DNA from 2 places in the Lysinibacillus sp. GJ-1 genome. Region 2 is predicted to be linked to the other one. Evidence: a T-box and tRNA genes for the amino acid it is inferred to sense, from the RefSeq annotation. Region 2 holds a T-box; the other holds one or more tRNA genes.
What was found. A T-box is a leader RNA that pairs with one kind of tRNA and senses whether it is charged. The one in region 2 lies ahead of proS (proline--tRNA ligase), so its partner is inferred to be a tRNA-Pro.

Region 1: it has a tRNA-Pro gene. The T-box ahead of proS (proline--tRNA ligase) is inferred to sense a tRNA for this amino acid. The anticodon was not compared.

The regions. Positions count from the first base shown of each region.
Region 1 covers NZ_CP088912.1:105,773-121,481, reverse strand. Annotated here, with positions in the region: rRNA gene LO754_RS00590 (23S ribosomal RNA) at 1-847, opposite strand, end outside; tRNA gene LO754_RS00585 (tRNA-Ile) at 1,024-1,098, opposite strand; rRNA gene LO754_RS00580 (16S ribosomal RNA) at 1,195-2,741, opposite strand; tRNA gene LO754_RS00575 (tRNA-Pro) at 2,977-3,053, opposite strand; tRNA gene LO754_RS00570 (tRNA-Arg) at 3,063-3,139, opposite strand; tRNA gene LO754_RS00565 (tRNA-Leu) at 3,153-3,240, opposite strand; tRNA gene LO754_RS00560 (tRNA-Gly) at 3,246-3,320, opposite strand; tRNA gene LO754_RS00555 (tRNA-Leu) at 3,372-3,452, opposite strand; tRNA gene LO754_RS00550 (tRNA-Lys) at 3,475-3,550, opposite strand; tRNA gene LO754_RS00545 (tRNA-Thr) at 3,557-3,632, opposite strand; tRNA gene LO754_RS00540 (tRNA-Val) at 3,636-3,711, opposite strand; rRNA gene rrf (5S ribosomal RNA) at 3,722-3,835, opposite strand; rRNA gene LO754_RS00530 (23S ribosomal RNA) at 3,952-6,874, opposite strand; rRNA gene LO754_RS00525 (16S ribosomal RNA) at 7,179-8,723, opposite strand; gene lysS (lysine--tRNA ligase) at 9,274-10,776, opposite strand; gene dusB (tRNA dihydrouridine synthase DusB) at 10,992-12,032, opposite strand; gene folK (2-amino-4-hydroxy-6-hydroxymethyldihydropteridine diphosphokinase) at 12,139-12,660, opposite strand; gene folB (dihydroneopterin aldolase) at 12,660-13,025, opposite strand; gene folP (dihydropteroate synthase) at 13,025-13,879, opposite strand; gene pabC (aminodeoxychorismate lyase) at 13,893-14,732, opposite strand; gene pabA (aminodeoxychorismate/anthranilate synthase component II) at 14,734-15,315, opposite strand; gene LO754_RS00485 (anthranilate synthase component I family protein) at 15,312-15,709, opposite strand, start outside.
Region 2 covers NZ_CP088912.1:1,202,477-1,218,185, forward strand. Annotated here, with positions in the region: gene LO754_RS05575 (hypothetical protein) at 1-147, shown strand, start outside; gene LO754_RS05580 (MerR family transcriptional regulator) at 433-1,155, shown strand; gene LO754_RS05585 (HelD family protein) at 1,147-3,168, opposite strand; gene LO754_RS05590 (hypothetical protein) at 3,438-3,620, opposite strand; gene LO754_RS05595 (hypothetical protein) at 3,617-3,826, opposite strand; gene LO754_RS05600 (hypothetical protein) at 3,816-4,625, opposite strand; gene LO754_RS05605 (metallophosphoesterase) at 4,919-5,752, shown strand; gene LO754_RS05610 (peptidylprolyl isomerase) at 5,862-6,473, shown strand; gene LO754_RS05615 (BRCT domain-containing protein) at 6,617-6,964, opposite strand; gene LO754_RS05620 (YbgA family protein) at 7,040-7,396, opposite strand; T-box leader at 7,625-7,840, shown strand; partial or broken gene proS (proline--tRNA ligase) at 8,043-9,479, shown strand; gene LO754_RS05630 (class 1 isoprenoid biosynthesis enzyme) at 10,413-11,282, shown strand; gene comX (competence pheromone ComX) at 11,295-11,471, shown strand; gene LO754_RS05640 (sensor histidine kinase) at 11,476-13,722, shown strand; gene LO754_RS05645 (response regulator) at 13,709-14,338, shown strand; gene LO754_RS05650 (3-hydroxyacyl-CoA dehydrogenase family protein) at 14,679-15,512, shown strand; gene LO754_RS05655 (acyl carrier protein) at 15,529-15,709, shown strand, end outside.

The DNA.
Region 1 (15,709 bases), 1.1 Mb from region 2:
CTCCAAGTTCGATTGGAATTTCTCCGCTACCCACACCTCATCCCCGCACTTTTCAACGTGCGTGGGTTCGGCCTCCAGTAAGTGTTACCTCACCTTCACCCTGGACATGGGTAGATCACCTGGTTTCGGGTCTACGACCACGTACTAATTCGCCCTATTCAGACTCGCTTTCGCTGCGGCTCCGCCTTCTAAAGCTTAACCTCGCACGTAATCGTAACTCGCCGGTTCATTCTACAAAAGGCACGCTATCACCCATTAACGGGCTCTAACTACTTGTAGGCACACGGTTTCAGGATCTCTTTCACTCCCCTTCCGGGGTGCTTTTCACCTTTCCCTCACGGTACTGGTTCACTATCGGTCACTAGGTAGTATTTAGCCTTGGGAGATGGTCCTCCCGGATTCCGACGGAATTTCACGTGTTCCGCCGTACTCAGGATCCACTCTGGAGGGAACGAACTTTCGACTACAGGGCTTTTACCTGCTCTGGCGGACCTTTCCAAGTCGCTTCATCTAACTCATTCCTTTGTAACTCCGTATAGAGTGTCCTACAACCCCAAGAGGCAAGCCTCTTGGTTTGGGCTCTTCCCGTTTCGCTCGCCGCTACTCAGGGAATCGATTTTTCTTTCTCTTCCTCCAGGTACTTAGATGTTTCAGTTCCCTGGGTCTGCCTTCAAGACGCTATGTATTCACGTCAAGATACTACGCGATTAAACGTAGTGGGTTCCCCCATTCGGAAATCTCCGGATCAAAGCTCACTTACAGCTCCCCGAAGCATATCGGTGTTAGTGCCGTCCTTCTTCGGCTCCTAGTGCCAAGGCATTCGCCGTGCGCCCTTAATAACTTAACCTAGTTATTAAGCCTATAAAAAACTTAAAAAATAAATGTGTTTGTTACAATTTCAATGTCGTTTTATCCAGTTTTCAAAGAACAAATAAAAATTGGTGGAGCCTAGCGGGATCGAACCGCTGACCTCCTGCGTGCAAGGCAGGCGCTCTCCCAGCTGAGCTACCAAGAGGTTATATATGGTGGCCTAAATGGACTCGAACCATCGACCTCACGCTTATCAGGCGTGCGCTCTAACCAGCTGAGCTATAGGCCTCTTGGAAGTTTTATAAAGTTAGTTATAAACCTTCAAAACTGAACGCAAAACGTAATCTTACAAACCCAAGGTTTGTATTCCGAAAATATCCTTAGAAAGGAGGTGATCCAGCCGCACCTTCCGATACGGCTACCTTGTTACGACTTCACCCCAATCATCTATCCCACCTTCGGCGGCTGGCTCCAAAAGGTTACCTCACCGACTTCGGGTGTTACAAACTCTCGTGGTGTGACGGGCGGTGTGTACAAGGCCGGGAACGTATTCACCGCGGCATGCTGATCCGCGATTACTAGCGATTCCGGCTTCATGTAGGCGAGTTGCAGCCTACAATCCGAACTGAGAACGACTTTATCGGATTAGCTCCCTCTCGCGAGTTGGCAACCGTTTGTATCGTCCATTGTAGCACGTGTGTAGCCCAGGTCATAAGGGGCATGATGATTTGACGTCATCCCCACCTTCCTCCGGTTTGTCACCGGCAGTCACCTTAGAGTGCCCAACTAAATGATGGCAACTAAGATCAAGGGTTGCGCTCGTTGCGGGACTTAACCCAACATCTCACGACACGAGCTGACGACAACCATGCACCACCTGTCACCGTTGTCCCCGAAGGGAAAACCATATCTCTACAGTGGTCAACGGGATGTCAAGACCTGGTAAGGTTCTTCGCGTTGCTTCGAATTAAACCACATGCTCCACCGCTTGTGCGGTCCCGTCAATTCCTTTGAGTTTCAGTCTTGCGACCGTACTCCCCAGGCGGAGTGCTTAATGCGTTAGCTGCAGCACTAAGGGGCGGAAACCCCTAACACTTAGCACTCATCGTTTACGGCGTGGACTACCAGGGTATCTAATCCTGTTTGCTCCCCACGCTTTCGCGCCTCAGTGTCAGTTACAGACCAGATAGTCGCCTTCGCCACTGGTGTTCCTCCAAATCTCTACGCATTTCACCGCTACACTTGGAATTCCACTATCCTCTTCTGCACTCAAGTCTCCCAGTTTCCAATGACCCTCCACGGTTGAGCCGTGGGCTTTCACATCAGACTTAAGAAACCACCTGCGCGCGCTTTACGCCCAATAATTCCGGACAACGCTTGCCACCTACGTATTACCGCGGCTGCTGGCACGTAGTTAGCCGTGGCTTTCTAATAAGGTACCGTCAAGGTACAGCCAGTTACTACTGTACTTGTTCTTCCCTTACAACAGAGTTTTACGAACCGAAATCCTTCTTCACTCACGCGGCGTTGCTCCATCAGGCTTTCGCCCATTGTGGAAGATTCCCTACTGCTGCCTCCCGTAGGAGTCTGGCCGTGTCTCAGTCCCAGTGTGGTACCGATCACCCTCTCAGGTCGGCTACGCATCGTTGCCTTGGTGAGCCGTTACCTCACCAACTAGCTAATGCGCCGCGGCCATCCTATAGCGACAGCCGAAACCGTCTTTCAGTATTGTCCCATGAGGGACGATAGATTATTCGGTATTAGCCCCGGTTTCCCGGAGTTATCCCAAACTATAGGGTAGGTTGCCCACGTGTTACTCACCCGTCCGCCGCTAACGTCAAAGGAGCAAGCTCCTTCTCTGTTCGCTCGACTTGCATGTATTAGGCACGCCGCCAGCGTTCGTCCTGAGCCAGGATCAAACTCTCCATAAAAGAAATTTGATTAGCTCAAATTGTTTTGCTGGCATCAATTTTGATGTCCAAATTTTTGTTTCGTTCACTAACGAAGTTAGCTAATAAAAACTATATTGATTACGTTTTGCTTGTTCAGTTTTCAAGGTTCATATATAAAAATTGGTGGAGCCTAGCGGGATCGAACCGCTGACCTCCTGCGTGCAAGGCAGGCGCTCTCCCAGCTGAGCTAAGCCATAAAGTATATTTTAGGAAATGGTCGGGAAGACAGGATTCGAACCTGCGACCCCTTGGTCCCAAACCAAGTGCTCTACCAAGCTGAGCTACTTCCCGTTCATTTATTGGCGCGCCCGGCAGGAGTCGAACCCACAACCTTCTGATCCGTAGTCAGACGCTCTATCCAATTGAGCTACGGGCGCTAAATATTAAAAATGGTGCCGAGGTAGGAATCGAACCGGCACGGTAGTCACCTACCGCAGGATTTTAAGTCCTGTGCGTCTGCCAGTTCCGCCACCCCGGCACATTTGGAGCGGAAGACGAGGTTCGAACTCGCGACCCCCACCTTGGCAAGGTGGTGTTCTACCACTGAACTACTTCCGCATGTGCATAAGATTATTTATCCTGGCAATTATAAATTTGAAATATAGATGATGCGGGTGAAGGGAGTCGAACCCCACGCCTCGCGGCGCTAGATCCTAAGTCTAGTGCGTCTGCCAATTCCGCCACACCCGCATATTATTGTTGGCAATTAAAATGGTGAGCCATGAAGGACTCGAACCTTCGACCCTCTGATTAAAAGTCAGATGCTCTACCAACTGAGCTAATGGCTCAAAAAATGGTGCCGGCTATAGGAATCGAACCCACGACCTACTGATTACAAGTCAGTTGCTCTACCTGCTGAGCTAAACCGGCATATGGTGGAGGATGACGGGCTCGAACCGCCGACCCTCTGCTTGTAAGGCAGATGCTCTCCCAGCTGAGCTAATCCTCCTGGGTATTATGCCTAGCGACGTCCTACTCTCACAGGGGAAGCCCCAACTACCATCGGCGCTAAAGAGCTTAACTTCCGTGTTCGGTATGGGAACGGGTGTGACCTCTTTGCCATCATCACTAGACTATTTAAAAGACAAGATTCATTATAACATAAATTATTATAATTACAAGCTTTTTTTAAAACTTGCTTGTTCTTTCAAAACTGGATAAACGGTTCATTGAATGTTTCAAACTTTTTTTGGTTAAGTCCTCGATCGATTAGTATTCGTCAGCTCCATGTGTCACCACACTTCCACCTCGAACCTATCTACCTCATCGTCTTTGAGGGATCTTACTTACTTGCGTAATGGGAAATCTCATCTTGAGGGGGGCTTCATGCTTAGATGCTTTCAGCACTTATCCCGTCCACACATAGCTACCCAGCGATGCCTTTGGCAAGACAACTGGTACACCAGCGGTGTGTCCATCCCGGTCCTCTCGTACTAAGGACAGCTCCTCTCAAATTTCCTACGCCCACGACGGATAGGGACCGAACTGTCTCACGACGTTCTGAACCCAGCTCGCGTACCGCTTTAATGGGCGAACAGCCCAACCCTTGGGACCGACTACAGCCCCAGGATGCGATGAGCCGACATCGAGGTGCCAAACCTCCCCGTCGATGTGGACTCTTGGGGAGATAAGCCTGTTATCCCCGGGGTAGCTTTTATCCGTTGAGCGATGGTACCTTCCATGCGGAACCACCGGATCACTAAGCCCGTCTTTCGACCCTGCTCGACTTGTAGGTCTCGCAGTCAAGCTCCCTTGTGCCTTTACACTCTACGAATGATTTCCAACCATTCTGAGGGAACCTTTGGGCGCCTCCGTTACCTTTTAGGAGGCGACCGCCCCAGTCAAACTGTCCGCCTGACACTGTCTCCTGCCCCGCTAAGGGGCATGGGTTAGAATTTCAATACAACCAGGGTAGTATCCCACCGACGCCTCCTTCGAAGCTGGCGCTCCGAGATCTCTGGCTCCTACCTATCCTGTACAAGTTGTACCAAAATTCAATATCAGGCTACAGTAAAGCTCCACGGGGTCTTTCCGTCCTGTCGCGGGTAACCTGCATCTTCACAGGTACTATAATTTCACCGAGTCTCTCGTTGAGACAGTGCCCAGATCGTTACGCCTTTCGTGCGGGTCGGAACTTACCCGACAAGGAATTTCGCTACCTTAGGACCGTTATAGTTACTACCGCCGTTTACTGGGGCTTCAATTCGCAGCTTCGCTTGCGCTAACCACTCCTCTTAACCTTCCAGCACCGGGCAGGCGTCAGCCCCTATACGTCACCTTACGGTTTTGCAGAGACCTGTGTTTTTGCTAAACAGTCGCCTGGGCCTATTCACTGCGGCTCTCATGCGCTTGCACGCTCAAGAGCACCCCTTCTCCCGAAGTTACGGGGTCATTTTGCCGAGTTCCTTAACGAGAGTTCTCTCGCACACCTTAGGATTCTCTCCTCGACTACCTGTGTCGGTTTGCGGTACGGGCACCTCTCACCTCGATAGAGGCTTTTCTTGGCAGTGTGAAATCAGGAACTTCGTCCATACGGACTCGCCATCACAGCTCAACGTTACAGTGTGCGGATTTGCCTACACACACGCCTTACTGCTTGGACGCGCACAACCAACGGCGCGCTTACCCTATCCTACTGCGTCCCCCCATTTCTCAAACGGTGAGGAGGTGGTACAGGAATATCAACCTGTTGTCCATCGCCTACGCCTATCCTCGGCTTAGGTCCCGACTAACCCTGAGCGGACGAGCCTTCCTCAGGAAACCTTAGTCATACGGTGGACGGGATTCTCACCCGTCTTTCGCTACTCATACCGGCATTCTCACTTCTAAGCGCTCCACCAGTCCTTCCGGTCTGACTTCAACGCACTTAGAACGCTCTCCTACCACTGACATCGTAGATGTCAATCCACAGCTTCGGTGAATCGTTTAGCCCCGATACATTTTCGGCGCAGCGTCACTCGACCAGTGAGCTATTACGCACTCTTTAAATGATGGCTGCTTCTAAGCCAACATCCTGGTTGTCTGTGCAACGCCACATCCTTTTCCACTTAACGATTACTTTGGGACCTTAGCTGGTGGTCTGGGCTGTTTCCCTTTTGACTACGGATCTTATCACTCGCAGTCTGACTCCCGTGTATAAATATCTGGCATTCGGAGTTTGTCTGAATTCGGTAAACCGGGATGGCCCCTAGTCCAAACAGTGCTCTACCTCCAGTATTCTCATCACGAGGCTAGCCCTAAAGCTATTTCGGAGAGAACCAGCTATCTCCAAGTTCGATTGGAATTTCTCCGCTACCCACACCTCATCCCCGCACTTTTCAACGTGCGTGGGTTCGGCCTCCAGTAAGTGTTACCTCACCTTCACCCTGGACATGGGTAGATCACCTGGTTTCGGGTCTACGACCACGTACTAATTCGCCCTATTCAGACTCGCTTTCGCTGCGGCTCCGCCTTCTAAAGCTTAACCTCGCACGTAATCGTAACTCGCCGGTTCATTCTACAAAAGGCACGCTATCACCCATTAACGGGCTCTAACTACTTGTAGGCACACGGTTTCAGGATCTCTTTCACTCCCCTTCCGGGGTGCTTTTCACCTTTCCCTCACGGTACTGGTTCACTATCGGTCACTAGGTAGTATTTAGCCTTGGGAGATGGTCCTCCCGGATTCCGACGGAATTTCACGTGTTCCGCCGTACTCAGGATCCACTCTGGAGGGAACGAACTTTCGACTACAGGGCTTTTACCTGCTCTGGCGGACCTTTCCAAGTCGCTTCATCTAACTCATTCCTTTGTAACTCCGTATAGAGTGTCCTACAACCCCAAGAGGCAAGCCTCTTGGTTTGGGCTCTTCCCGTTTCGCTCGCCGCTACTCAGGGAATCGATTTTTCTTTCTCTTCCTCCAGGTACTTAGATGTTTCAGTTCCCTGGGTCTGCCTTCAAGACGCTATGTATTCACGTCAAGATACTACGCGATTAAACGTAGTGGGTTCCCCCATTCGGAAATCTCCGGATCAAAGCTCACTTACAGCTCCCCGAAGCATATCGGTGTTAGTGCCGTCCTTCTTCGGCTCCTAGTGCCAAGGCATTCGCCGTGCGCCCTTAATAACTTAACCTATCGGCTTCCAATCCACTGCGCATTTCGTTGTCAGCTTCTCTCGTTCAATCAGTCACGGACGTAAGTACGCTCCTTCATTCACTCGTTCGCTTCCTAGAACTGCTTGTGTCTTGAAACCCTATTTCGTTATTAAGCCTATAAAAAACTTAAAAAATAAATGTGTTTGTTACAATTTCAATGTCGTTTTATCCAGTTTTCAAAGAACAAGTTTTGAAGTATTTCATCGTAATGATGAACCTTCAAAACTGAACGCAAAACGTAATCTTACAAACCCAAGGTTTGTATTCCGAAAATATCCTTAGAAAGGAGGTGATCCAGCCGCACCTTCCGATACGGCTACCTTGTTACGACTTCACCCCAATCATCTATCCCACCTTCGGCGGCTGGCTCCAAAAGGTTACCTCACCGACTTCGGGTGTTACAAACTCTCGTGGTGTGACGGGCGGTGTGTACAAGGCCGGGAACGTATTCACCGCGGCATGCTGATCCGCGATTACTAGCGATTCCGGCTTCATGTAGGCGAGTTGCAGCCTACAATCCGAACTGAGAACGACTTTATCGGATTAGCTCCCTCTCGCGAGTTGGCAACCGTTTGTATCGTCCATTGTAGCACGTGTGTAGCCCAGGTCATAAGGGGCATGATGATTTGACGTCATCCCCACCTTCCTCCGGTTTGTCACCGGCAGTCACCTTAGAGTGCCCAACTAAATGATGGCAACTAAGATCAAGGGTTGCGCTCGTTGCGGGACTTAACCCAACATCTCACGACACGAGCTGACGACAACCATGCACCACCTGTCACCGTTGTCCCCGAAGGGAAAACCATATCTCTACAGTGGTCAACGGGATGTCAAGACCTGGTAAGGTTCTTCGCGTTGCTTCGAATTAAACCACATGCTCCACCGCTTGTGCGGTACCGTCAATTCCTTTGAGTTTCAGTCTTGCGACCGTACTCCCCAGGCGGAGTGCTTAATGCGTTAGCTGCAGCACTAAGGGGCGGAAACCCCCTAACACTTAGCACTCATCGTTTACGGCGTGGACTACCAGGGTATCTAATCCTGTTTGCTCCCCACGCTTTCGCGCCTCAGTGTCAGTTACAGACCAGATAGTCGCCTTCGCCACTGGTGTTCCTCCAAATCTCTACGCATTTCACCGCTACACTTGGAATTCCACTATCCTCTTCTGCACTCAAGTCTCCCAGTTTCCAATGACCCTCCACGGTTGAGCCGTGGGCTTTCACATCAGACTTAAGAAACCACCTGCGCGCGCTTTACGCCCAATAATTCCGGACAACGCTTGCCACCTACGTATTACCGCGGCTGCTGGCACGTAGTTAGCCGTGGCTTTCTAATAAGGTACCGTCAAGGTACAGCCAGTTACTACTGTACTTGTTCTTCCCTTACAACAGAGTTTTACGAACCGAAATCCTTCTTCACTCACGCGGCGTTGCTCCATCAGGCTTTCGCCCATTGTGGAAGATTCCCTACTGCTGCCTCCCGTAGGAGTCTGGTAGTGTCTCAGTCCCAGTGTAGATCACCCTCTCAGGTCGGCTACGCATCGTTGCCTTGGTGAGCCGTTACCTCACCAACTAGCTAATGCGCCGCGGGCCCATCCTATAGCGACAGCCGAGACCGTCTTTCAGTATTGTCCCATGAGGGACAAAAGATTATTCGGTATTAGCCCCGGTTTCCCGGAGTTATCCCAAACTATAGGGTAGGTTGCCCACGTGTTACTCACCCGTCCGCCGCTAACATCAAAGGAGCAAGCTCCTTTGATGTTCGCTCGACTTGCATGTATTAGGCACGCCGCCAGCGTTCGTCCTGAGCCAGGATCAAACTCTCCATAAAAGAAATTTGATTAGCTCAAATTGTTTTGCTGGCATCAATTTTGATGTCCAAAATTTTGTTTCGTTCACTAACAAAGTTAGCTAGTAAAAACTATATTGATTACGTTTTGCTTGTTCAGTTTTCAAGGTTCATTTTGTCGCTGTTCGTTTCAGCAACTTTTATATAATACCATTTTCAAACTTAGCTGTCAACAACTTTTTAAAATATTTTATTTCCTTAAGAAGTGACAACTTTTAAATCTTACCACTTTCGAATGTTGTTGTCAACATTTTTTTGCGGTCGTTATTTAAGAAGTTTGTGATACTTAATGTTACGTCGTCTTAACGACAAGTAATAATTTATCACGATTCTAAGATCTCTGCAAGTATTTTTCTGCAAAAATATTATTTCTTTAAAAAAACGTCATTAGTAAGCTATTAATAGTAGTTTCTAGCTACGATGTTTTTACAATTATTCTTGCTTTGAAAACATTGTTATTACTATACCTCTGTTTTTGTCATTTCTCAATAAAAAAAGAGACCCTTTTCAACAAGGATCTCCTTTTTAATTATTATTTCGTTATGTGGCGCATTGTTGGGAATAATAGTACATCACGAATTGATGGTGAGTTTGTAAGAAGCATGATTAGACGGTCAATACCAATACCTAATCCACCTGTTGGCGGCATACCGAATTCTAAAGCTTCAATAAAGTCATTATCCATTTCGTGTGCTTCGTCATTGCCCGCTTCTTTCTCAGCTAGTTGCGCTTCAAAGCGTTCACGTTGATCGATTGGATCATTAAGCTCTGTGAATGCATTCGCATGCTCACGACGTACGATAAACAGCTCAAAACGATCTGTGAAACGCTCGTCCTCTGGATTTTTCTTCGCTAAAGGAGAGATTTCTACAGGATGACCGAATACAAAAGTTGGCTGTACTAGTGTTTCTTCTACTTTTTGCTCGAAGAATTCATTAATAATATGACCGACTTCATGCGCAGCTTTGACTTCTACCCCGTGTTCTTTTGCAAGTGCTTGCGCTTGTTCCTTCGTCATTGGCTGCCAGAAATCAACGCCTGTAGCTTCTTTAACCGCATCTACCATATGAACACGTCTCCAACCTACAGCAAGGTTGATTTCATCTTCACCGTATTGTACGGATGTTGTGCCAAGAACTTCTTGTGCTACATGGGCAATTAAGTTTTCTGTTAATGACATGATATCTTTGTAGTCTGCATATGCTTCGTACAGTTCAATCATTGTGAACTCCGGATTGTGACGAGTTGAGATACCTTCGTTACGGAATACACGGCCTATCTCATAAACTTTTTCTAGTCCACCCACGATTAAACGTTTTAAGTGCAATTCGATAGCAATACGCATGTATAATTCCATATCAAGTGCATTATGGTGAGTAATGAACGGACGAGCCGCTGCACCACCGGCAATTGTATGAAGCATTGGTGTTTCTACTTCTAAGTAGCCTGCATTATCTAAATAGTTACGAATTGCACGGATAATTTTAGAACGCGTAATAAATGTTTTTTTGCTATCTTCGTTTGTCATTAAATCTAAATAACGTTGACGGTATCGTTGTTCTACATCTTGTAAGCCATGGAATTTTTCAGGCATAGGACGTAGCGCTTTTGTTAGGAACGTAAACCCTTCAGCCTTCACTGAAAGTTCTCCCACTTGCGTACGGAATACGTTACCACGTACACCTACGATATCACCAAGGTCAGCTTGTTTAAATAAGTCATAAGCTTCTTCACCAACATGATCCTGACGAACGTAAATTTGAATTTGTCCACCTAAATCTTGAATATGTGCAAAGCCAGCTTTCCCTTTACCGCGCTTTGTCATAATACGACCTGCGATAATCACTTCTTGTAGGTTTTCTTCTAGCTGTTCTTTTGTTTGATCTGCAAATTGTTCGCGCACTTCTGTAGAAAGATGTGTACGCTCAAATCGACTACCGAATGGATCTTGACCGTTCTCTTGAATAGCAGTCATTTTTTGACGTCTCACCAATAGCTGATCATTTAACTCTTCTATGTTTGACACTTGTTTCACTCCTTATTAAATTGTCCGCGTTTACGTCCATAATATTTCTATTGTACACAATTTTAAAGCTGTATTCATCTGTTTCGGTTTAAATTCCATAAGAGTTAAAATAATTAATAATTCTAAAAATTGAAGTAGACAGATTAGGTTGTTCTATATTTACTTTTACATCAATCATAACAAAAGAGACATCTCAAAATTAAATTGAGATGTCTCTTATCACATTATATGATAATTTCTTTTTGCTCTGGTACATAAATTTCAGACTCACATTGCTCATAGTCTTGCACAATTCCATTTAATATAGCACGTAGCTCTGTTGCTGTTTCAGTTTGATTAATAGCACTGCGGGCTTTACCGTTACCACGAATACCTTTTAAATACCACGATGCGTGCTTACGCATTTCGCGCACAGCCACACTCTCTCCTTTTAATTGCATCAGGCGTTCAAAATGCAATAAACATACATCCATTTTTTCGCGAACGCCAGGCTCGTCTTTTAACTCTCCTGTTTCCAAATACTGAACTGTACGATAAATCATCCACGGATTACCTAATGCTGCTCGTCCGATCATTACAGCATCCACCCCTGTTGTATCTAGCATACGTTTTGCATCTTGGGGCGATTCAACATCACCATTACCAAGTACAGGGATATTGACATTTTCCTTTACTTGACGAATAATATCCCAATTTGCTTTTCCTTCGTACATTTGCACACGTGTACGGCCATGAACCGCTACTGCTGAAGCACCGGCACGTTCAACAGCCTGCGCATTTTCCACAGCAAAGACATGTTCATCGTCCCACCCAATACGCATTTTTACACTGACTGGCTTTTTCACCGCATCAACAACTGCAGCTACCATTTCGTAAACTTTGTTTGGATCTAGCAGTAAACGTGCACCTGCTTCACACTTAATTATTTTATTGACTGGACAGCCCATATTAATATCAATAATGTCAGCAGTTGTATTTTCGTCTACATACTTCGCCGCTTCTACAAGTGTCGTTTTATCTCCACCAAAAATTTGTAGTGAAAGGGGATTTTCACGTTCGTCAATATATAGCATACCTAACGTTTTTTCATTTTTACTAACAATCCCTTTATCACTAATCATTTCTGCATATACTAGCCCTGCTCCGAATTCTTTCACCGTTAATCGAAAAGCAGAGTTACAGATACCAGCCATTGGTGCTAATACGACACGGTTGTCCATGACAATATCGCCAATTTGAAACGGCTTTTCAGTTGTCTGACTCAACGTCGATTTCCTCCTTCTATGGGCTTTCACCCGTCATTGCTAAAGATGTATTGTTAATGCTTTTGGCATTTATTATTAAGCTCTCCACAAATCAAACTTATGCACATTATTTCATAGACGGCATCAATCTCGTATCCGCCGATTGCTTCCATAGTGTTACGCCTTCCTCTTGCAAATTCATCTGTTGCAGGGTTGTGTGTGCTCTTTGTAATTGCTCTCCAGATGGAGTAGGCGTAATTTCTATTAATGGTACTAACACAAAAGCTCGTTCATACATTCTTGGATGTGGCACAAGTAAGCTCTCTGTTTCAATATTTTCGTGATTGTAGAGTAGAATGTCAAGGTCGATGATTCGAGGCCACCATCGAAACTCCCGAACACGACCTAACTCGTTCTCTACCGACTGACAAATCTTTAGCATTTCACAAGATGAACTACTTGTTCTAACATGAACCGCGATATTTAAAAAATCTGCTTGGTCAGTAAAACCTACAGCCGCTGTTTCATAGATAGAAGAAACCCGAATAACTTCTAGCCCTTCTTTTTCCATTAAAAGTTCGATTGCACGCTGAAGGTTGGCATAACGTTCACCAATATTTGTACCAATCGATATATATACGTCATTCATTAGAAGTCACCTCTAGTTATCTCAACTGAAACTTCTTTGTAATAACCATGTATCGGTGGATCTGGTTTAATGAGCTCAACTCGTACACCTTTGACCTTATCAGGATATGCAGAGAGTATACTATTAGCGATTTTCGCAACAAGAGCTTCAATTAGTTTAAAAGGCTCGCCCTCAACGATATCACGACAAAGCGCATACACTTCAGCATAATTCACAGTATACGTTAAATCATCTGTGTCACCCGCTTTAGTCATATCAACCGCTAATGAAACATTGGCGCGAAAGCGTTGGCCCAGTGTTGTTTCTGCTGCTAAAACACCATGATAGCCATAAAACTGCATGTCCTTTAAATGAATATAGTCCATTACGCTTCCTCCTTGTAAATACGTTTACCAACTAACACATCAGCCATATGTGCAGCACGAGCCATTTCTTTCACATCATGCACACGGATTAGATGACAACCTTTTTCAATGCCATAAACAACAGTTGCGCATGTTCCTTCAATCCGTTCTTCTACAGGAAGCTGCAATACATTGCCTATCATTGACTTGCGCGAGGTTGCTAATAACACAGGGTATCCCATATTCACTAAATCCGCTAGATGCTGCATCATTGCAATATTTTGAGCCGTTGTTTTAGCAAAACCGATGCCTGGATCCAATATGATATGAGAATCAGGCACACCCGCCTTCTTCGCAATAGCAATACTCTGTTCTAAATCCGCTTTGGCTGTTGCCCAAAAATTACTTCCATAATCTTTGTTTTCGCGATTATGCATTAAAATAATTGGTACATTTAGTTCCGCAGCAACTTCTGCAATGGCAGGTTCTGATTTGGCACCCCAAATATCATTAATAATATGAGCACCCGCTTCAATCGCCGCCCGTGCTACGCTCGCTTTATACGTATCAACTGAAATAATAGCTGGCACTTCCGCTACTAGTGCCCGGATAACCGGTACAATACGCGCAATTTCATCATCATCAGAAATACGCTCATAACCAGGGCGTGTCGATTCACCGCCAACATCAATAATTTTCGCACCTTCAGCTACCATCTTTTTAGCCTGCTCTACAGCGGCATCCACGTTATTATATTTTCCACCATCTGAAAAAGAGTCTGGCGTGACATTTAAAATACCCATAATAAATGTTTCACTGTTATAATCTAAAGTAATCCCATTAATTGTTAACGGTGTTGTATAGTTTTCTAGCATTTTAATGCTCCTTCTATTGTTGTTCCACCTCTTTGATAAACGCCTCATGTAAACGTAAATAAATCGGTCCTTTATTGCCTAACAACTGAATATCTTCTAACATGCAAATCGGAACAAGCTCTTGCACAGAGTTTGTAATAAAACATTCGCTCCCTTGCTCCACATCGTTTTTAGTAAATAAACCTTCTCGTATTTCAATACCTACTGACTGCGCATGTTCTAGTACCCATGCTCTCGTAATACCAGGTAATATACCCGCTTCTAAAGAAGGCGTATATAGTATATCATCTTTCACCCAAAATATATTTGAAGTGACACCTTCAGCCACATAGCCCTCCTCTGTTAAAAAGAAACCTTCCTGCACGGCTAAAGAGGACATTTCAAACCTTCCTAAAACGTTATTGCCATAATGATGCGACTTGACACGTAAAACGCCTTCAGGAGTATTCCGTCTTACCTCTAACCATAACGCTGTTTTTTCCTTACCACGAGGAGTATCAGGCAACTCTTTCCGAAAGACGATTACATTGGGTTGTGTATACTCGCTCGGTTGCAAACCTATACTGTGCTCCCCAGCAGATACATTTAAACGAAAATAACCATCTTGCCCACCGGCAGCTAAATTTAGTTGTTTAATAACAGCTAGTAAATCCTGTTTTGTATAAGGCAGATGAATATGGAACTGCGTAAGTGCCGCTTGTAAACGTTCCATATGCGCTTCCCAAAATAATACCTTCCCATTGTAAGTACGCAACGTCTCGAAAAAACCTAAGCCATATAAAAAACCATGGTCAAATGGTGAAATTCGCAATTCCTCCGCTGCTACATAGTTCCCGTTCAACCAGCACTGCATATTACTTCGCTCCTTCTACATACAATTCGATAAAATGACGTAGAAGCTTTTTCCCCTGTTCCGTCATAATAGATTCTGGATGATATTGAACTCCTTCGATTGGATACTCTTTATGCCGAATCCCCATAATTTCTCCTTCTGCAGTCCACGCTGTCACATCAAAACAGGCTGGTAAGCTTTCTTTTTCCACAATGAGCGAATGATATCGTGTTGCTTGAAATGGATTGGGCATACCTGCATGTAGACCCTTTTCCGCATGCAACACCGGAGACGTTTTACCATGCATTAAACGTTCTGCACGAATAACATGTCCTCCAAAAACTTGAGCTATTGCTTGATGTCCAAGACACACCCCTAAAATAGGAATATTTCCCGCGAAATATCGAATGATGTTTAGACTTTCACCAGCTTCGTTCGGACTACAAAGTACAGGAGAAATCACAATCATATCGGGCGCAAGTTTTTCAATATCCGCAATTGTGAGCGAATCATTTCTTTTTACAATTAACTCATGTCCAAATTCTCCAAAATACTGCACAAGATTATATGTAAAAGAATCATAGTTATCAATCATTAAAATCATTTTGCTCGCTCCTCCGCCATTGCCTTAGCCTGCCACATAGCTTTTGCTTTATTTAAAGATTCTTGGTATTCTCTTTCCGGAACAGAATCAATAACTATTCCTGCACCAGCTTGGATATATGCCATCCCATCTTTAACAAACGCTGTTCGTATTACAATATTCAACTCCATATCCCCTGTATAGCCTAACCAGCCAATGGAACCCGTATATAACCCTCGACGGACTGGTTCTAATTCTTCAATAATTTCCATCGTACGAATTTTAGGTGCTCCTGTAATCGTCCCACCTGGGAACATCGCTCGAACGACATCCGCATTGGTCTTTCCTTCAGCTATCTCACCACGCACATTTGACACAATATGCATGACATGGGAATAGCGTTCAATGACCATAA
Region 2 (15,709 bases):
GTGTTGCGCACGGAGGCAACATTTGATGACCACATTATTCAAAACGTAGTAGATGGGATTATCCATGTTTTCAAACAAGATTCGAAGGAAGTAACTATTAATAAAGAAAATATTGTCATTACAAATAATACAGATGTCCTCTATTAAAAAGACAACGGCTATGTAATAAAAAGTAAATAACCTTTTGGAAGTAAAGAGGGCTACTTTGATAGCACCTCACTATCACAAATGATATGCTCTCAAAATTTTATTTTAGATGCCTACACCTGGGAGCATATCTTGCTTCATTGGGTGCTTTTTTATGCCGATAATCAATCATTTTCTTTTATTCTATGGATTGGTACCCCATTGACAGTTATCACTGGCATTTACCATTTGATATACTTATTAAATATCATTACATACTATCTTTAGTTAGTGAGGCGGTCTTTTATGAGAACTAGTGAAATTGCCCAACTAGTTCAGGTTCATCCGAATACGGTTCGAATTTACGAAGAATGGAAGTTTATTTCGCCTGTGCCGAGAAAAGAGAATGGTTACAGAGAATATTCTTATCTTCATCTAATACAAATGAAAATTGCTCGGCTTGCTTTTAGACAAGAATTTATTCAAAATAATCTGCGGAAAAAAGCCACGAAAATAGTACTACTAAGCGGTAGCGAACAGTTTAAGGAATGTTTACATGCTGCACAATCCTATTTAAGCTTTTTGCAAACAGAATATGATTATGCTTTAAAAGCAGTTAAAACGGTTGAACACTTATTGCAAAATCAACCAACTTCAACTGAAACATTTTCCCACAAAACTGTCGCGTCAATGCTTCAGTTAACAGAAGAAACATTACGGAATTGGGAACGGAACAATTTATTTACTGTAAAGAGAAACACACAAAATCGAAGAATCTATTCTGAGCGCGATATACAAAAATTGCTAATTATTCGTACGTTACGTAGTGCACACTTCTCGATTACAAGCATTGCCAATTTATTTCGGGAAATGGAACAATCGAAAGAAGATTTCAATCTACTACAAATATTACAATCGTCCACCTTTAAAGATGACTTTTTTCATGTAACGGATGATTTAATTACTCAATTAAAAATAGCGATGAAAGATTTGGAATCCATCATCGCTATACTAAAAACATTACAGTAATGGAGAAGGGGCGTTATTGTCTACTAAAAGCATTAATTCATGCATTGCCCGTGTGGAAGCGATATAAAGTAGTCCATTATCAAATTCAGTATGATAATTAGCTTTGTTTACAAAGGGGATGATGACCATATCAAACTCAAGTCCTTTTGCATACTGTATTGTGGTTAAAAGTAGCCCTGTTTCAAACTTTTCTGATAGACCGTCCAGTACTGTAAATGATAAGTTTAAATGCTCTTTCAACACTTGTAAGTCCCTCTCTGTTTTACAGATAATAGCGGTAGATTGATAGTCATTCCTCGCATTTTCATGGATTTGTTTTACCATTTGTTCTAATGTGTCATACATTAATTCAATTGGTTCCCTCCCATGCCTTTCAATCGGATGAATTTCACCATTAAGTATAAACTTTTTTGCATACATGGCAATTTCATACGATGATCGGTAGGTTGTTGTTAATTCTACGTATTCTAGATTATTATACATGGCTGCAAATGCCTCTTTTGATATCGTGTCATACGGCAAAAGCGCTTGGCTAAAATCACCAATAATTGTTCGTTTACAAGTAAACACACTAGACAATACTGCATACTGAATAGGAGTATAATCTTGCATTTCATCCAACACAAAGTGCTGGACAAGCTCATATCTTTTAATTCCTTTAAAATAAATTTGGACATATAGATAAGGGTAGACATCATTAAATTCAAATCGCCTTTTTGAAAACTTAACTATATTTTCGCCAAGTGTGTCAATAAAGGCACGGTAAATTGCGAATGGTGAAGTAAACAAGAGACGCTTTTTTAAGAGCTTTGTAATTTCAGTTTTAGTTGGTAATTTACCTTCTCTAGTTCGCTTGGACTTGAGTACAAGAATAATATCATCTGCTAAAAGCTCTAATCGTATGACAACCGGCTCTTTTCTATATTGAAGGAAACGCCCTTGTAAATAATCTGCTTTTAGTTCTACACCAGCAAACGTTATACTTTCGTTTTTAAGAAGCTTCAAGTCTAATTGATTCAAAAAAGCTTGTAGTTTTTGTACAAATTGATAATTTCCTTTGATTTTTGCACGAGTAGCCAACGCACTGTTTGGATTCGATATAATGCTTTTCGTTTCTTCTTCAAATGGTGTAAATGTTACAGTAGCTGGCAATAAATTTGAAGTAAACTCGTCCAAAGTAAAGGAACGAATCGGCTCTTCACCAAGCTCAGGGAGGACAGTAGAAATATAGTCGCCGAATACTTTATTAGGGGACAAAATAAAAATACGTTCAGCTTGTAACGTATCACGGAACTTATATAAATAATAGGCGATGCGATGTAAAGCAACAGCTGTTTTTCCTGAGCCAGCAACGCCTTGAATGATGACATTATGTGCGGATTCATTTCGCACAATCTTATTTTGCTCCCGTTGAATCGATGTGACGATTGTTTTCATCTTTTCACTTGCATACTGATTCAATGTTTGCTGAAGAACTTCATCTTGTATCGTTAATGAGCTATCAAGCACATATTGCAGTTTAGAATTTTCTATTTTAATCTGACGTTTTTTAATAAGCTCACCATCAAATTGTTTATCCATCGCAACATAATGTGCTTTACCAATTTCAAACTCGTAGTACATATTGCAAACGGGTGCACGCCAGTCATAAATTAATTGCGTTCCTTCTTCATCAGCAAAACCAAAACGTCCAATATAAATCGTTTCTGCCTCACAAAGGTCGTCTCCAAGATATAAAAAATCGAATCGTCCGAAATATGGAGAGGTAATTAGCTTTCTTATCTGCTCACGTTCCGTCACATGAGCGAAACCTCGCTTATCAATCATACTTAACGTTTGTTGGTAATTATACACTTCAAATTTATCCAGTTCACTTTTATATTCAACCATATATTTTTGTAAATCTTTAAAACGATAATCTTGATGATTTATATCTGTTGAAAGTTTTTTATTTGTAATTGTTAATTGCTTTAAAGTTTTTTCAAGATATGTTATTTCGTTTGGATCTATCATAAGAATCCCTCCATCTCAAATTTTTCACCCAGTTTATCAAAAAGAATCTCGCTGGTGTTATAGTGGAGGGTTATCATTTTAATCCAACACTTAATTCGCTGTTTCAAGGATTAAAAATTGTATGGTTAGAATATTTTTTGCAAAAAAATATTTATTGCAATAGCAGAAAATGCCCCATGGACAGAACGGATATTTGAAGCCGAGCATAAATGGCTGCTCGAAAGCGATTGCAAAGTTTGACCAAATACTTAATTAATAGCTATTCTCCATTATGTTTCCAAATCAGGGTAGTATAAATCTTTACGTAAACAGACATCTCGATGTGTCAATGTTTCACCTTTAAAGCGTAACCAAATCTCGTCATCTGCCATAACGCCATGTGTTTTACGGACAATGCCCCAGCGATTATAGGCTTGTAAACCTAGACTTTCAAGAAGTTCCTGTGCATTCATACGAGTAGGGGGAAAGTCCGCCATTTCAACCAACGTTCTAATTCTTCGAGGGTAATATGCCCTTCCATGTTTGGTGAAAACTGCTTATTGAAATCTTCAATATAATTAACAACATAAGGTGTACCACCATTAGCTGGCTTTAAATCTACGGAAGCAATCACCTCGTCCATCCACATGACATCAAATTTCATAAAATCAATCATCATTATCACCTTCTATCCATAACTTTTGAAATATAGGGTCGTTCAGTTGTGATAGTAAAACGGTTTTTGCACGGCCAAAATCTAAAGGATTATCTTCCAGGCGTGCCATTAAAAGCTTTTTATTAATAAACGGTGGGCCGTCATAAAGTGAAAGTTGCTTTGCAAACGATGAATTAAGTGGCTTTGCTTTTACTTTTCGTTTTAAAATGGAAATCGGTTTACCTTGTGCATAATCTTTTTCATCAGATAATAGGCTTAGCCCATTGTCAAAAATAGGGGCGAGTGACCATGATTTATGCTTAGGGTCATACAAAAAAAGGATGTTATTTGTATGACGGTCTTCATTTAAAATGAGTGCATCAAAAGCAAATAATTGTGCCAATTCTTTTCGTACGTTACGCCCTGTAAAGCTTTCAATTTGTGCAGATAGTTGCTGAAATTTCTCTGCTGTTGATAGTGTCTTGTCCGTAGTAATAGCATCAGTTGAGGTGAAATTTGCCTCAAATAACCGTTCGAGTGTAACTTCTTGTAAATCTCCACGAAAATCATATGAATAACATCCTTTAGTCATTTCACCATCAGGTAATTCAATTTCACAAGGAAAGTATTGAACGTAGCGGTTGATAGGCAAACAGGAGCAGCTAAGTACAAGAGTCGCCAATACTTCTGCATGACCCTCATAGCCACGAGCATTTTGTTTTACCCATTTGTCACCAATACGCCATTTTGATTGGTCGCCTTTACTAGATGTACTAATTATAGGCTGTGCCGATTTAGGAATACTGACTCTTTCGATTCGCATTGTACCACGTCCTTAATATGACTTTCCTCTATTATACATAAGTGATACTTTAAAACCCTATAGCTGTAGCAATTTTTCGGTAATAGTGTATGGCATCTTCGATAAAAATGATTTACAGTATGGAGTGGTGGTAGTAGACTCGTATATTCGTTTTACCATAAGGTCTGATTTAGTTAAATCAACATAAACAAAGAACGAGCATCGGTTGGGTGCACGTTCTTTTTTAGTACCTTTTCAGTTGTGAAAAGAGCTTAATACGCACCTATCAGTTTGAAAGGGGCATTCGCAGTCGAATGAAGAACTTTAAAAGAGTTGTAAAAATCGTTTTATTAGTCGTAGTATTAATAGGTTTACTTGTAGGATACGCTTTTAAAATTGAACCAAAGATGCTCGTCGTTCATTCGTATCATTTAAATGAAGACAAAGGCGCATCAGTTAAAATAGTTCAAATATCAGATATTCAAGTTAGTGAAACATATACCGTCAATCAATTAAATCGTTTAGTCGAAAAGATTAATCAAATTTCGCCTGATATGATTGTGTTTACAGGGGATTTATTCGAAAATTTTTCTACGTTTCCCAAAAAACAAGAAGTCACTGATAGTTTATCGCAACTTAACGCGACGGTTGGAAAATTTGCTGTATGGGGAAATCGCGATTATGGTGGCGGAGCTTTTAAAATATATGAAGATTTATTAACGAATGCTGGGTTTACATTATTGAATAATAGTGGCGTTACGGTTCCAGTTACGAATGATAAAAAGCTATTTATCGGAGGAATGGATGATGGTTTACTTGGAAAGCCGGATATAGACCTGTTGCTATCGCAAATGGATGATACGTATGATTATGAAATTGTACTGATGCATGAGCCAGATATGGCAGAGCTTTTACAAGATACTTCTGTTAATTTGCTGTTAGCTGGACATAGTCATGGAGGGCAAATAAGGATTCCCTTTATGAAAACTATAAAGACGTCGTTGGCTGAAAAATATGATGATGGATTTTATACGATTAATAAAGACAATGGCATGCAGCTTTATGTCAATACGGGTATTGGCACGTCTAGAATCGCTGCTCGTTTTATGGTTCCGCCTGAAATCGCTGTTTTTACTATTCATTTGTAAGTTTAAAGTTGTGATGAATAATCTCATAGTTATATACTTTAATAAACTGATATAGGGAGTGGAAAGACTATTGGCACAATCTAGAGTATTGTATGTTGTTTTTAGCCTAATGGCAGTAGTTTTTATTGTGACGGGTTGTGGGACGTCAAAAGAGGAGAAGACAGCGGAAGAAAAAGTAGATTATGCATCGGCTGTGAAAGAAAATCCAATTGTGACGATTACAATGAACGATGATAAAAAAATTGTGGTTGAACTAGAACCTAAAGTTGCGCCGAATACAGTGGCGAATTTTATTTCCTTAGTAAACAAAGGATTTTATGATGGGCTTATTTTTCATCGTGTAATTCCTGGCTTTATGATTCAAGGGGGCGATCCTTCAGGAAATGGATCAGGTGGTCCCGATTATTCGATTAAAGGTGAGTTTACTGAGAATGGCTTTGAAAATAATTTAAAACATGAACGCGGTGTCATTTCAATGGCACGGACAAACGGCGACCCAAATTCTGCGGGCTCTCAATTTTTTATTATGACCGAAGAAGCGTCACATCTTGATAAACAATATGCTGCATTTGGCAAAGTGATTGAAGGAATGGAAACGGTAGATGAAATCGTTGCTGTGGAACGTGATGCCACAGATAAGCCATTAGAAGATCAAATCATGAAAAAAGTCGAAGTGGATACAAAGGGCTTTGACTATCCTGCACCAGTAGTGCAAAAATAGTAAATAATCACATTAAAATACACGTTGATTGGATGCGGTGATGTGCAGCTGGTCAACGTGTTTTTATGTAAGAGATTACATTTGTTCCGTCTATACGGTGTTCATAGTCAAGCTTGTGGCAGTTCGCTAGTTCAAAGTAGCAGTTATTGTAAAGAAGATGGTATATACTCTTTTTGCATGGAAATAAGCCAAATAAAATCCTCTTCAGCAATAATTTGAATGTCGTGTCCAAGTTGGATGAGTTGCTCTGCTTTTAAATGTTTCGTGCTTTTGCCTCGTCGGTTATGACCGAGAATAACAAAAGCGGTGTCCTTAGTGACAGCCCCTTGCATTAATCCGCCACAAGCTCGTGCTTTTTTTGCAGCTTCTGCGCGTGTCATCGTAGAAAGAGCCCCTGTAAAGACGATTTGTTTATTATAAAATGGATGCGTTATACGTTCGGTTGGATTAGTAAGAAAGATAATGTCATCGTTGTCCTTATTGGTGTTCATATAGATTCTCCTAAGAGCTTAATATTAGAGGGCGAGCCACTTGTTCGTAGGCTTGCATTTAGGCAATAACTACTGCTACTGTATTTGTAAAATAGTACTTTCACGTAAATAAGTAACGTTATATTGAATGGCTAATTGTTGTAAAAAACAAAGTAGCGCTGGTATTTGATAAGTAAGAAGCAATTGCTCGTATGTTCGTTTTTCTTCTATTGAGGCTACTTTACGGAAATACCCCCACATATGCTGACAGGCATTGCGCATGCTGCCTTCAGTTGGCGTTTGTTGTAATGCAACTTCGATTAATTGTTTAATTTGCTCATGGCTCATCATGTCGCGCATTGCCAGACGGAGTTGATTGTAATGCTTTTGGCTATGGAACATGACGCGATATTTTTCTTCACGCCATAATTTTTCTGTTAGTTGACGTTGCATATAATCACCTTTCATATAAGTGTTTCAAACCCATTCTACTTGATTTAATGAAAACATCAAAATGTTTTAATGTTGGTATTTATTTTAGTAAAGCATTTATTAAAAATAGGAGAACTTGGGTAGGATGATACAAGAGCTAGCGTAGTATTACTAACTATATTTTATCATTCAATTACCTATCGTAATGATTGAATTACATTTAGCAAATTGGTATATTAATGTATACATATACAATCGATGATGTGACTAAGTAAATAAGAATTGTGAAACAGAAAATATAGCCTAGGCTGAGAGCTATAGCACCCCTTCTTATTGAACCCTACCACGGAGATGTCAGTTAACAACTAACCGAGTCGTTTCGTTACAAACGTTTAGAGGGCGTAATATGCATATTATGCCGAACTAAGGTGGTACCACGTCAACTAGCGTAAAGACGTCCTTTATTAGGATGCTTTATGCTTTTTTTATGAACTTGATTTAGCATTAGCTAGGCGATGAAGACGAAATATATGGATGCATGCCAAATTAAGTTAAATGCCCCTGTGGGTATCACAGATTTTAAAAGGAGCTATTTGAGCAGGCTCGAAAAAAATCAGATGCAATTTTGCCGAAGCAAAATAGATTTTTCAAAATAGGAGGAAAAAAGATGTCTCAAAAAACAAATGATTTTTCAAAATGGTATGTGGAAACGATACAAAAGGCGGATTTAATGGATTATACGCCGGTTCGTGGTTGTATTGCCTTTAAACCAGATGGCTATGAACTGTGGGAGCATATTCAAGCGGAGATGGATAAGCGTTTTAAGGAAACAGGGCACCGCAATGCCTACTTCCCAATGCTCATTCCAGAATCTTTTTTCCAAAAGGAAAAGGATCATATTGAAGGATTTTCACCAGAGCTTCCTTGGGTGACCGAAGCGGCAGGTGAACAATTAGAAGAGCGTTTAGCGCTGCGTCCAACTTCGGAAACAATGATTGGGCATTTGTATTCTAATTGGATTAAAAGTTATCGAGACCTTCCTGTTTTAATCAATCAATAGGCCAATGTATTCCGTTGGGAAAAGAAAACGCTACCGTTTATCCGTACTTCAGAATTTTTATGGCAAGAAGGTCATACGGCGCATATCGATGAAGAAGATGCACGCAAAGAAACAATGCAAATGTTAGCTATTTATAAAGAAGTTGTCGAAGGACTGTTAGCCATTCCTGTCTATGATGGGCAAAAAACGCCATCAGAACGTTTTGCTGGAGCAGTTGATACATTTTCGATTGAAGCGATGATGAAGGATGGCAAGGCCGTACAAGCAGGGACATCTCATTATTTAGGTACGAAATTTGCCGAAGCTTTTGATATCAAATATTTAAATAAAGAAAATAAACATGTCCATGTGCATACAACATCATGGGGTACGTCTACCCGTTTAATCGGTTCTGTTATTATGGTGCATGGTGATGAACAAGGTCTTGTTTTACCGCCAAGAATCGCTCCAACGCAAGTTGTGTTAATCCCGGTTGGTCCGTGGAAAAAGAACACTAAGATTATCGAGAAATTAGATGAAATTTTTGCAACGTTAAAAGCAAAGGGCATTCGTGTGCGTCTTGATGATTCAGACCAATCACCTGGTTATAAGTTTAATGAATGGGAGCTAAAAGGTGTACCTGTGCGTATTGAATTGGGGCCACGTGATTTAGAAAATCAGCAAAGCTTAATGAAAGCCCGTGATGAAGAAGAAAAAGTAACTGTTTCTTTAGACACAATTGTTGAAAGCATAGAAACAGAACTTGAAACGATGCAAACGCGACTATTTGAAAAAGCAAAAGCTTTCCGTGCAAACAACTCGCATACCCATATCGATTCAATGGAACAGTTAAAACAGCATTTAGCTCAATCTGAACAAAATGAAACAATCCCAGGTTGGATTTTAGCAGGTTGGTGTGGAGATGATGCGTGTGAAGAAAAGGTAAAAGAAGAAACAAAATTTACAACTCGTAATATACCATTTAACCCACCAGTTACAAAGCATACTTGCATTCATTGTGGGAAAGAAGCACAACATACAGTTTGGTTTGCCCGCGCTTACTAAATCTAACTTTGTATGGTAGAAAGCATGGTAACATGCTCAGAGTATGGACAAAAGGCATCAAGGAGTGGAATCCACTCTTGATGCCTTTCTAACTGAATTGTGCTTAGATTTATAGTATTTCCTTATGATTTCCTCCTCTTTGAAATGTATCTTCTACTAATATTTTAATGCTTGTATTTATAGTCTCCAGAATAGCTTCTTCCCAAAACTGAAAAAATCCGGCGATTTTGCCTTTCTCGTCTTGATGTTTATAGCTGATTTTGAGGCTGTCCCTCATATAGAAACAATAATGCAAGTCACCTATTGAAAACTTCTTTACACTGTGTAACATTCCTTTTAATTTATTTTTACCTGCAATAGAGCGTATCCTTTGTGAAATACAGCATTTATAGTGAGTTACTTAAATTCTTTCTTGCTATATTTGTACTAATAAAATTTATGAAACTATAGTTGCGGAATTATGTAAATTAATGCATTATATTGTTAATAGGTATTAATATTTATGAATATATTTACAATTTTAGTATTTTAGGTATAATAGTTAATGATTGGAAAAAAGGATAACTGTCATGAGTCGTAGATGACAAATTTAATTGATTAGCTCTTCAACAGATTGTAAATAGATGGGCTTTTCCATTCATGCAAAAGAGCGAAATCACCTTTATTATTTATGCCTCTGATGCCGTTTGAAAGTGGTGATACATAACAGTCAAAATTAAGTATGTTTAATGTAATGAATTCTTAGCAATATGTGCGCTGCCTTTTGTTCATTCTAGGAAGCACAACTTCTTTGTTATTTGAAGGTGGAAGTAATATTTACTTGAAATACCCGAAGTCAAACACCAAGAATATCTGCATTGTTAACTATTCATTTTGATTGTTAGAAGTAGCTCAAAGCCAAATCGCAATTAAAATAAATAATTGGTAAGGTGAATGATGGAAGAAATAAAACAATCATTAAGGCGAATTGTCAGTAATTATCAACTATCGGATGAGTTTAGCCGTTGTTTAACCTACTTGTTAGATCAACATGAAGGTGGTGATTTTAGTGATTTAAGTAAATTACATTTTCAATTGAATGGCGGTATATTAACGAAATCTATCCAAGAAGTTTTTAATCTTTTAGAACTTTGGATTCTTTTTACAGATATTGTTGATGATATCGAAGACGGTGATGAATCAAAATGGGGGATAGAGGGGAATGTATTGCTTAATGCTTCGACAGCTTTCGTTAGTATCGTTATGTTGGAGCTACAAAAGGTGGAAATACCTTATAAAAGTGAGGTTACCCGTTTATTTTGCCATTACTTACTTCAAGCAGTTGATGGTCAGCATCATGACCTAATAAACGAGATTACATCTGAAGAGATGTATGAAGCTGTTGTTAAAAAGAAATCTGGCTCGTTAATAGCACTTTCTTCATTGCTCGGAGAAGTATTAGCAACTGGAAAGTATACGGCAAAGCTTGTAATGAGTGCACACTATATTGCAATGGTTGCTCAGTTAAATAATGATTATGGCGACTTATTAAACTTACAAAGAGATTTACAAGACAAAAAAAGAACACTGCCAATATTGTATCTATTACAATATGAAGATTCAGCATTTGATGAATTACGCTTGTATTATAGTCAGCACGGCGATTCAACAATGAATATTTGCATTACGCCACAGCAAATCGAAGCTTCAGGATTATCTATATACATGCATCTATTACAGTCTAAATACCGTAATCTTGCACTTGAATTACTAAAAGAAATTTATCCAACTCATGATGTATCATTATTTAAAAAATATATTTAAGAGGTGAAGGATATGTTAGAAATCGTTCAATATATTCATAAAAATCGCAATATTTTAGATCTTTTAAAAGAAAAAAGAGTTTCACTTTTAAATGTAAATGAGTTAGAGCAAAGTTTAATTTTAGAATCCTTTGAACACGGTGAAAAGAAAACATTAAAGGATTCATATTTAATGTATTGGCGTCCGTAAACAGATGGAACAAGGAAAAGCTAAAATCTTAATTTCGCTTTTTCTCACTTTTTTCATACAATTGTATTGTTTATCCGTTGTCGTTAGCGGGCCTATAATTGGGATTACACTGGTTCAATCACAAGATCAAAGTTGGTATATTCAACAGATTGAAGAGGAAAGTTGGGCAGCATCTCAAAATATAGTGCCCTATACGAAAGTTTTAGAATTAGATGGGATGAAGCTGACAGCCAATACTTCATCCCCTTTTCTAATTACACAAGCGCATAGCATAACAATTTGGCATGAAGGAAAAGTGGAAAAGTTAATCGTCTCAAATAAGAATATAAACGCACAATTAATAAAGCAATTAATAATGCCGTTATTATATACCTTAATCACAACTGCTTTTTGTCTTTTTTTATTTAAACAAATACTTACTAAAAACAAACAGTATTTGATTTTTCATTTACAGTTTACAGCATTAGCGTATATAAGTGCAGGTGCAGCAGGACGAGGAGATTTCATTAGTATTGTTATTAATTCATTAGCGATTTTCCTTAGCATTGTGAATTGTATTTTCTACTGTAATTATTTTTTAAGAACAATGAGTGATGCTTTTCAAAAAAAGTTGCGTAATGCTTTTTTTGTTATTGGTATAATGATTGTAGTGATAAATATAGCGCGTATTTTTATTGAAGATCTTCTTAAAGTACAAATTATATTTGAACTATCAGTCTATTTAATTTTATCCTGCTTACTAGCGATTAATATTATTGTCGCAGCTAAAAGCAATACTAAATACTATGCCAAGCCATTATTCTGCATCTTTTTTTTAGGAATCGGACCGTTCGCATTATGTTATGGCATTCCAACAATTTTTAATGTGCATCCATTTCTACCTGCAGATGTGACGGCGTTATTTTTGTTAGTGGTCCCTATTTGTCTGATTTACTTAGAAATGGCGGGGAATTTTGTTAACTTACAATATGCGCTTGATCGCATGTTTTCACATTTACAATTGGCGATTCCTTTTAGTCTGGTACTTTCATTTATTTTACTATCTCTTGAGGAAGTACGCTCGTTTTACATATACAGTCTTTATTTTTTGATTACGTTTATTTCCTCCATCTTACTGTTGTCATACAAGGAAAGTATGGAAGTACGGAATGCTCGCTATTTAAGTACTTTAAAGAACTACAATTTTTCCAATTTTTATCGCTTCATTAAATCATCAGCACATTATGCTACTAACTTCGACAAACTTATGGAATATATTAAACAAGAGCTTAATCTAATGTTAATGCTGAATGATATTGAGATTATAGAAGACCAGTTAACACAATCTCTTGGTTATATAGAAGAACATAAATGTCGTGCTATTTGTCCTAATTTAATTTATAAACATGACACGAAATACATATTGGTACTCTATGAAACAGTAGACTCTAAGTTGTTGGCAATCACAGACACAAAATTTCGTAAAATACCGTCCGAATCTTTAAAAATGCTTGAACTCTTTTTGTATTATGTTCAAAGCATTATCGATAATTCACTTAAGTTGGATGAACTTATGGCACAACTGACGAAGTTAGACAAATTGCATGCACCACGATGGTATAATAGGCTATGGATTTTGTCTTCAGAGAAAGAACGTTTACGGTTATCTACAGAGATACATGATACGATTTTACAAGATTTGATTCATATGAGTCGTAATATGGAAGAAGCTGCAACAAAAGAAAAAGATGACAAAGAGGCTTTTATGCATTTGCGTGAAGAAGTACTGGATATTGTGGATAATACAAGAGAAATTTGTGAAAATTTATATCCGCCTTTAATCGATAGGCTTGGTCTCCACCGCTCGTTAGAGGAGTTAATACAGAAATGTAAAATTCGTTTTAACTTCTTGATTAAAGTGGATATTCAAAGGATTGAAGGTTTATCATTGCAGCAATCCACTACAATTTATCGTATTATTCAAGAGTTGCTCTCCAATGCAAATAAACATTCACAAGCACAGTCTGTCCATATTTCATTAACATCCAAAGCACAAAAAGTTTTTATTGACTATTGGGATGATGGAATTGGTATTGATATTGATGAAAATATTCAACAAGACTGTATGAAAAGTATAGGACTAATGGGGATGAAGGAGCGTATCAAGTATTATCAGGGGACATTTTTAATAAGCTCAAATCAGCCGCAAGGGACAAACATTAAACTATCTATGAAAATAGGTGAGGATTTTGAAAATAATGGTATTGGATGATCATATTGCTATTGGTGAAGGCACACGGGCCATATTGCAAGCTGAACTAGACTGTCAAGCAGTGGTGTTTACAGATCCCTGTATTGCATTACAGCACTTATCCGAATCATTTTATGATATTTACTTAATTGATTTTAATTTAGCAGGTATGGATGGACTGCAATTTATTCAAAAGTTACTCAAAATTCATCCTGAAGCAATCACGATTATTTATACAGGTTATAATATCGAGAAATATTTACCCGAATTATTAAACAAGGGGATATCAGGATTTATTAGTAAAACGGAAAGTAGAAAACAATTGATTGATACAATTCAATATGCACTTGAAGGGAAAGTTATTATTTCACTTTCGCTTCTTAAAAAGCTGTGTGTACATAATGTTGGAGCTAAAGAATCTATAAACTTGACAGAGAGAGAACGACAAATTTTAGATTTTGTCAGAGATGGCTATACGAATAAGGCTATTGCACTGGAAATTCATTTAAGCCAACGGACAATAGAGAAAGTATTAACCACAATTTTTTCTAAGCTTGGTGTTGAATCACGAGCAGAGGCAGCCGTTAAATGGAATGAATTAACTACTTTAGAAACTGATAAATATCATTTTAATTAGGTATAAAGATTCGACTGAAGTTCATGAATTATGCGTTTTTTACTAATAAAGCAACAATTTTTTGTAATATTAATACACATCTAATAACGACAAAACACTGGTAAAGTGTTTTGTCGTTTTTTTTACTTTGCTATCAACTAGTGTAAATATTTATTTTTTAATGTCAAGTGTGGTTTTCCGCATTATTTTAATCGGAAACCCGCCCTATAAAGTACGGTAAATGTATTGGTAGAATTTAAATAACGAGAGACAAGAGATGTTACTGGGGTAGTTTGTATATCGACATTAATAAATTTTACTACAAAACTATAAAAAAAGTTCAAAGCTATTGGAGGTTAACATGAAAATTGGTGTAATTGGAGCCGGTGTAATGGGGAAAGGTGTAGCCCAAAGGTTTGCACAATATGGTCATAATGTTGTTTTATATGATATTTCTTCAAATGTTCTTGAAACTGCACGGGAAGAGATAAAAAAGAATTTAAAAATAGCAGGTATGTTTAATAAAACGATAGATGCTGAAAAAATTGTTGCCAATATCGACATTACATCAGGTTATGAAGATTTTGCAGATATGGATTTTATTATTGAAAATGTAGATGAAAATATTAAAACGAAAGAAATCGTTTATAGAAATTTAGAGAAGGTTTGTAAACAAAAATGTATTTACATGGTGAATACTTCATGCATTCCGATTACGCTTATTGGTTCATATACCGATAGAGCTGAAAAAGTGATAGGTGTACATTTTATGAATCCAGTTCCTATGAAAAATTTTGCTGAAGTTATACAGGGATGGAAAACATCTGAAGAGACCGTTCAGCATGTTCGTGAGTTATTAAATAAAGCAGGAATGGAAATTGAAGTAATTAAGGACAGCGCGGGATTTGTATCTAATCGATTATCTCATTTATTTATGAATGAGGCTGCAGCCCTAGTGTATGAGGGAGTGGCAACTGCAGAGCAAATTGACAACATTTTTAAAAATGCTTTTGGTCATAAAATGGGTCCGCTGGAAACAGCTGATTTAATCGGTGTTGATACGGTATTAGATTCATTAAAAGTATTATATACCCATTATGAAGATCCAAAATTTAGAGCCTGTCCCCTTTTAAAACAAATGGTATATGCAGGTTCAACTGGAAGAAAAAGCGGAAAAGGTTTTTATTCTTACTAAAAGAAAGGTGATAATAATGAATACAAAAGAGAAAATTAAAGGGTTTTTATCAAAGTTTATAAAAATTACGGAGATCAATGACACAGACAATATTTTTGAAAAAGGATTAGTTAATTCTTTATTTGCAATGAATCTAGTTAATTTTATTGAAACTGAATTTGATATTTCCATCGATAATATGGAATTAGATTTGGACA